Regions from separate parts of the Actinosynnema sp. NPDC037264 genome, predicted to be linked through region 2. Evidence: riboswitches for the same ligand, from Rfam matches in the RefSeq annotation. Region 2 holds a riboswitch; the other holds the start of a gene.
What was found. Region 2 has a riboswitch for cobalamin ahead of cobN (cobaltochelatase subunit CobN). Riboswitches for the same ligand answer to the same signal wherever they lie in the genome.
Positions count from the first base shown of each region.

Region 1: it holds a riboswitch for cobalamin, as region 2 does, so the genes downstream of both, ACZ7GX_RS12365 (CbtB domain-containing protein) here and cobN (cobaltochelatase subunit CobN) in region 2, are expected to answer to the same signal.

Region 1 covers NZ_JBVJVK010000008.1:59,797-63,142, forward strand. The annotation lists gene ACZ7GX_RS12350 (homocysteine S-methyltransferase family protein) at 1-165, shown strand, start outside; gene ACZ7GX_RS12355 (HAD family hydrolase) at 231-896, shown strand; gene ACZ7GX_RS12360 (CbtA family protein) at 911-1,645, opposite strand; gene ACZ7GX_RS12365 (CbtB domain-containing protein) at 1,657-1,842, opposite strand; cobalamin riboswitch at 1,874-2,057, opposite strand; gene ACZ7GX_RS12370 ((2Fe-2S)-binding protein) at 2,096-2,752, opposite strand; gene ACZ7GX_RS12375 (LysE family translocator) at 2,771-3,346, shown strand, end outside.
Region 2 covers NZ_JBVJVK010000002.1:357,630-360,975, forward strand. The annotation lists gene ACZ7GX_RS04135 (precorrin-8X methylmutase) at 1-62, opposite strand, end outside; gene ACZ7GX_RS04140 (ferredoxin-like domain-containing protein) at 59-1,069, opposite strand; cobalamin riboswitch at 1,081-1,210, shown strand; gene cobN (cobaltochelatase subunit CobN) at 1,244-3,346, shown strand, end outside.

The DNA of each region.
Region 1 (3,346 bases), on a different contig from region 2:
GGGGCCGATCCCGTCGAGCGGGACGTCACGGAGAAGATCGTCGGATTGTCACGTCGGGGTGCCGAACTCGCACGTGAGGCCGTGCCGGGCACGGCGCCGGGTTCGTCCTCGACCCGGCCGGACCGGGCGCCGACCCTCCCACCCTCGGTCACGCTCCGTGCGTAACAGTCCGGGATACTTGCGTCGAACAGGTGAAGGACACGACCACGCGTGATCAACGAAGGACGTACATGACGGTCGAGGCTGTGCTGTGGGACATGGACGGCACGCTGCTGGACTCCGAGAAGCTGTGGGACATCCCGCTCTACGAGTTCGTCGAGAAGCTGGGCGGCACGCTGTCTCTCGCGACCAGGCAGGCGATGGTCGGGTCGAGCGTGCCCCGGACGATGTCGATGCTGTTCGCGGAAGTGGGCGTCGAGCGGCCGTCCGAGGAGGACGTCGCCGACGGCGCGGCGTGGATCATGCGGCGCACCGAGGAGGTGTTCCGCGCCGGGCTGCCGTGGCGGCCGGGCGCGCGTGAGGCGTTGCGCGCGGTCCGCGACTCGGGCGTGCCGATGGCGCTGGTGACGTCGACCGAGCGGCAGTTGACCGAGGTCGCGCTGGACACCATCGGGCGCGACCTGTTCGACGTCACGGTGTGCGGCGACGAGGTGGACCGCCGCAACAAGCCGCTGCCCGAGCCGTACCTGAAGGCCGCCCGGCTGCTCGGCGTCGACCCGACCCGGTGCGTCGCGATCGAGGACTCGCCGACGGGCGTCGCCTCCGCCGTGGCCGCCGGCTGCACGGTCCTGGTCGTGCCGTGCGACGTGCCGGTCGAGCCGGGCGAGCGCCGCGTGTTCCGGGAGTCCCTGGTGGGGGTGGACCTGGAGGCGCTCGCCCGGCTGCTGGACGGCTGAGACCGACCAGCCTGCTAGACGGCCGACCTGGCCCGTCTCGTGGCCGGGTCGACCAGCAGGCCGAACACGACGCCGAGGCCGAGCCACAGCGTGGCCGTCTCGGCGAGGGAGGCCAGCCGGAACTCCCACAGCACGCTGCCCGGCAGGTCGGACGGCACGGCGTCCGGCGTCGCCGGGAACGCGACCAGCAGCACGACCACCGCCGCCACCACGGCCGAGGCCACGGCGGTGGCCCGGACCGGCGTGCCGAGGCGGCCCAACCGGGAGGCCAGGTAGCTCGCCCCGACCGCGACCAGCAGCCCGGCCGCGATCAGCCCCAGGTAGAGCACGGTGCGGTACTCGACCGTGTCCGGGTCGCCCACCGCCGGCGGGTTGGCCGGGTACTTCACCGCGGGCAGCAGCGCCGCCGCCCCGAACGCCGCCGCCGACAGCGCCACCGCCCGGACGAACGGCGCCTTCGAGGCGAACCAGCGCCGCGACCCCGCGTAGGCGGTGGCGAACAGAGCGCCGACGGCGACGCCCACCACGACCGCGGCGAGCACACCGCCGACCACCTGCGTGCCGCGGCTGAACAGCTCGCCGTGCCCGTGACCCGCGTCGGGCGCCGCGGGCCGGGCCTGCTCGACGGCCAGCGCCGCCCGGATCGGCGCCTCGACCACCAGCACGCCGACCAGGCCCGCGAGCAGCCCGGCCACCGCGCCCGCGCCGAGACCGCGCAGCAACAGGCCCTTGTAGGTGTTCGTCGACATGGCGCCCGCGCCTAGTGGCACGGGACGCCGAGCGCGTGGCGCCCGTCGTGGAAGAACTCGTGCACGGTCTCGGCGGCGTGGCCGAGCGCGATGCCGTTCTCCTGCAGGACCAGCCAGGTCACGGTCAACGCGACCAGCGCGACGGCGTAGGCCCACTTGGGGACGGGAGTGGAAAGGGGGTGCGCGGGGCTCGTCATGACGGCCTCCTCCATACCTCGTGGAAGGTCAACAACAACTCGTGCCGCAGCCGGTCTCCTGACTCCCGGATCGACGCCGTCCCCGCGTCTTCCCAGCCGCTGAGCGCGGCCAGTGACGTTCTCGGCGGGTTGGCTCCCCGGTCACAGTGGCGAGGACCGCGCCGGATTCACACCGGCTTCCCGTCCACTGCGGCGCTGCGACCGTAGAGGTGGATCGAGGGCCGGCACAACCGACCAGACGAGTTGTCGTCGCTCACCTCCGACGAGCCGGCAACGGGCAGTCACCGCACGTGCCGCCGCCGTCGAGCCGGTAGTACAGGCAGCAGCTGCGCCGCCGGAACGCGATCTCGCCGGGGAACGGGATGAACTCGCCGGTGTCCTTGAGCGGTGGGTCGGCGAACAGCTCGGCGGCCAGCGCGTCGCAGTCGACGCCGCTGCGGCTGATCGTGCGCAGCGCGCCCGCCATGGACGACCCCGCGTTGCCCCACAGCAGGCCGCGGGCCACCGGCGTGACCGCGTGCACCGCCTCGACCACCGGCTCCAGCGACTCGGCGATGCCGACGCCGGCGACGGGGTCCTTGAGCCGGACCTGGAGCCCTTCGGGGGTGTAGCGCCACCACAGGTTGGCCGGGCGGATGTCGGGCACGTCCCCGCCGACCGCGCGTGCGGCGACGACCGGGCTCAGCAGCCGCGCGGTGTAGCCGAGGAAGAACAACGACGCGGCGACCCGCCGTTCCCCGGTGCGGTACCGGGCGGAGATCCGGTCGAGGGCGTGGGGCAGGGCGGGGCCGTGCGACAGGGCCACGCCGTCGTGCCAGCTGTCGTCGGGCCGGCCGACGTCCAGGGCGAAGAACGGGCTGAGGCCGCGGACCTGCCGCAGGGTGGCCAGGACTCGGGCGAACTCGGACACGTGACCTAGTCTGCCGCCGTGGACGCACTGGGGTTGGGACTGGCCCTCGGCCTGGCCGCGAGCATCAGCCCCGGTCCGCTGTTGGTGCTGGTGGTGACGTCGGCGCTGCGGTCGGGCTGGAGGGCCGGCGCCCTGACCGCCTGCGCGCCGCTGCTGTCGGACGCCGCCGTGGTCGCCGTGACCCTGCTCCTGCTGGACCGCCTGCCGGGGCGGGCGCTGGGCGTGCTCGGCGTCGTCGGCGCGGTGTTCGTCGTGTGGACCGGCGTGCAGACCGTCCGCGACGCCCGCTCGGCCTCACTGACCGCCCAGCCCTCGCCCGACCAACCTCCGCCGGATGCCGCGGCCCTGCGCCGAGCGGTGCTGGTGAACCTGCTCAGCCCGCACCCGTGGATCGCGTGGGCGACCGCGCTCGGCCCCCTCACCATCACCACTTGGCGCACGTCAGCGGTCGCGGGCGTGGCGTTGCTGACCGGGTTCTACCTCACCCTGGTCGGCGGCAAGGTCGTGATCGCCCTGCTCGTCGCACGTGGACGCCGCAGGCTCGGCGACACCGGCTACCGTCGCACGCTCGCCGCCACCGGCGTGCTGCTCGTG
Region 2 (3,346 bases):
GCGCGGATGGTGGCGAAGGAGCGGCGGTAGATCTCCGCGCCGTCCTTGACGTAGCTGGTCAATTGATCTCCTCGTACCCGTCGCCGGTCGCGACGAACTCCACCACGTCGCCGGCCGGCCTGCCGCACCGGCGTGCGCAGCCCGACCAGTGCACCCGGCCCGGCGTGGACCGGGTGTCGAGCCAGCGGGTCGCGTCGGCGCGCACGTCGGCCAGCGACTTGGCGCAGCCCGGCCGCCCGGTGCACGCGCTGACGCCGTGCCACGGGGAGTCCGGCGAGGTGAACAGGCCGCCGGTGTCGCTCCCGGCCGGCAGCACCACGCTGCGCCACGGCGTGAGCCGGACCGGCACGCCGGCCAGCAGCCGTGCGTCCCAGCGCCCGAACGGCACGCCCGCCACGACCGCGGAACCGTGCGGCCCCGGTGCGACGGGCGTCACATCCGGCTCGATCCGGACGTCACCCGGAACGCCCAACGCCGCCGTGATCTTCCGCACACCGCCGTCCACTTCGGACAGCCGCCACGCGTCGCCGCGGAGCTCGCCGAACAGCCGCGCGGCGGTCACCACGGCCGCGACCGGATCGGCCACGCGCAGCCCTGAATCGTGGCCTGCCAGGAACAACGCGTCGCCGACCAGCCCGACGTCACCTCCCAGGCCGCTGACCGCGCCACCCACCGTGACCAGGAAACGCCCTGGCAGGGACGCCAGCTCCGGCACGGCCAGCAACGCCGCGTCGATCTCGTCGACCAGCGCCTGGTTGTCGTCCAACGGCGCGGCGACGATGTTCCGCATCCGCTCGTGGCTCATCGAGGGCAGCAGGCCGACGTCGCGCAACCGCGCGCCCAGCTCGTGCTCCGCCCCCGGCGCCAAGCCCCTGATCTGCAGGTTCGCCCGCGAGGTCAACTCCAGGACGCCGTCGCCCAGCTCGATCGCGGCGGACCGGAGCACGTCGACCTGCCCGGCCTCCAACGTCCCGCCGGGCACCCGCACGCGCGCCAGCCCGCCGTCGGCGGCCCGGTGCACGTCGACCGCGCCGGGGCAGGCGTCCGGGTGAGTTCGATCCGTGGGCATGGACTGGATGCTAACTGCCGTTAGGGTGACCTCCGAACGGCGAAGCAGCAGGAGGAAGCCGGTGTGAATCCGGCGCGGTCCCGCCACTGTGACCGGGGGAGGCCCCGGGAGTCAGGAACTCCGCTCGCCGTACCCACGACCGGGGCGAGGACCCCCGAGGGATGGAGCCCGCACGTGATCCTGCTGTTGTCGACCTCCGACACGGACCTGCTGTCCGCCCGCGCGAGTGGCGCCGACTACCGCCTGGCCAACCCCGCCCGCACCGCCGTCGACGACCTGCCGGCCCTGGTGGAGGGCGTCGACCTGGTGGTCGTGCGCATCCTCGGCGGACGCCGGATGTGGGAGGAGGGGCTCGACCGGCTGCTCGCCTCGGGCCTGCCGGTCGTCGTGCTGGGCGGTGAGCAGAACCCCGACGCGCCGCTGATGGAGCTGTCGACCGTGCCCGGCGGGGTCTGCGCCGAGGCGCACGCCTACCTGGCGCACGGCGGCGCGGCGAACCTCGCCCAGCTGCACCACTTCCTGTCCGACACGGTGCTGCTCACCGGCCACGGCTTCGCGCCGCCCGCACCGACGCCCACCTGGGGCGTGCTCGAACGGCAGGACGCGGGCGAGGGCCCGACCATCGCCGTCCTGTACTACCGCGCCCACCACGTGGCCGGGAACACGGCGTTCGTGCACGCGCTGTGCGACGCGATCGTGGCCAAGGGCGGCCGTCCGCTGCCGGTCTTCTGCGCCTCGCTGCGCACCGCCGAGCCGGAGCTGCTGGCCGTGCTCGGCCAGGCCGACGCCCTGGTGGTGACCGTGCTCGCGGCCGGCGGCACCAAGCCCGCCTCCGCGTCGGCCGGCGGTGACGACGAGGCGTGGGACGTGGGCGCGCTGGCCGCCCTCGACGTGCCGGTGCTGCAGGCCCTGTGCCTGACCACGAGCCGGGCCGCGTGGGACGGCAACGACGACGGGCTGTCCCCTTTGGACACCGCCACCCAGGTCGCGATCCCGGAGTTCGACGGCCGGATCATCACGGTGCCGTTCTCGTTCAAGGAGGTCGACGAGGACGGCCTCACGGTCTACGTCGCCGACGACGAGCGCGCGGCGCGGGTCGCGGGCATCGCCGTGCGCCACGGCCGGCTGCGCCACGTGCAGCCGGCCGAACGGCGCATCGCGGTGATGCTGTCGGCCTACCCGACCAAGCACTCCCGCATCGGCAACGCGGTCGGCCTGGACACGCCGGCCAGCGTCGTGCGGCTGCTCACCGCCATGGCGGAGCACGGCTACGACATCGGCGACGAGCTGCCGGGCGTGGCCGACCTCGACGGCGACGCGCTGATCCACGCCCTCATCGCGGCCGGCGGCCAGGACGCCGACTGGCTCACCGAGGAGCAGCTCCAGGGCAACCCCGTGCGGCTGCCGGCGGCCCGCTACCGGCAGTGGTACGCCACCCTGCCCGAGGACACCCGCGAGGAGATGGAGCGGCACTGGGGCGAGGCGCCCGGCGAGCTGTTCGTGGACCGGTCGCGGGACCCCGACGGCGAGATCGTGCTGGCCGCCCTGCGCTCCGGCAACGTCGTGGTCATGGTCCAGCCGCCGCGCGGCTTCGGCGAGAACCCCATCGCCATCTACCACGACCCGGACCTGCCGCCGAGCCACCACTACCTGGCCGCCTACCGCTGGCTGGAGGACGAGTTCGGCGCCGACGCCGTGGTGCACGTGGGCAAGCACGGCAACCTGGAGTGGCTGCCCGGCAAGACCGTCGGCCTGTCGGCGGGCTGCGGGCCCGACGCGGCGCTGGGCGACCTGCCGCTGATCTACCCGTTCCTGGTCAACGACCCGGGCGAGGGCACCCAGGCGAAGCGCCGGGCGCACGCCACCCTGGTCGACCACCTCGTGCCGCCGATGGCCAGGGCCGACAGCTACGGCGACATCGCCCGGCTGGAGCAGCTGCTGGACGAGCACGGCACCATCGCCGCCATGGACCCGGCCAAGCTGCCGGCGATCCGGGCCCAGATATGGACCCTCATCCAGGCCGCCAAGCTCGACCACGACCTCGGCCTGGCCGACCGGCCGGAGGACGACGGGTTCGACGAGCTGATCCTGCACGTCGACGGCTGGCTGTGCGAGATCAAGGACGTCCAGATCCGCGACGGCCTGCACGTGCTGGGCCAGGCGCCCACCGGCGGGACCAGGGTGAACCTGGTGCTGTCGATCCTGCAGGCCAAGCAGATGTGGGCGGGCCGGGTCGCCGCCCTGCCCGGCCTGCGCGAGGCGCTGGGCCTGAGCGAG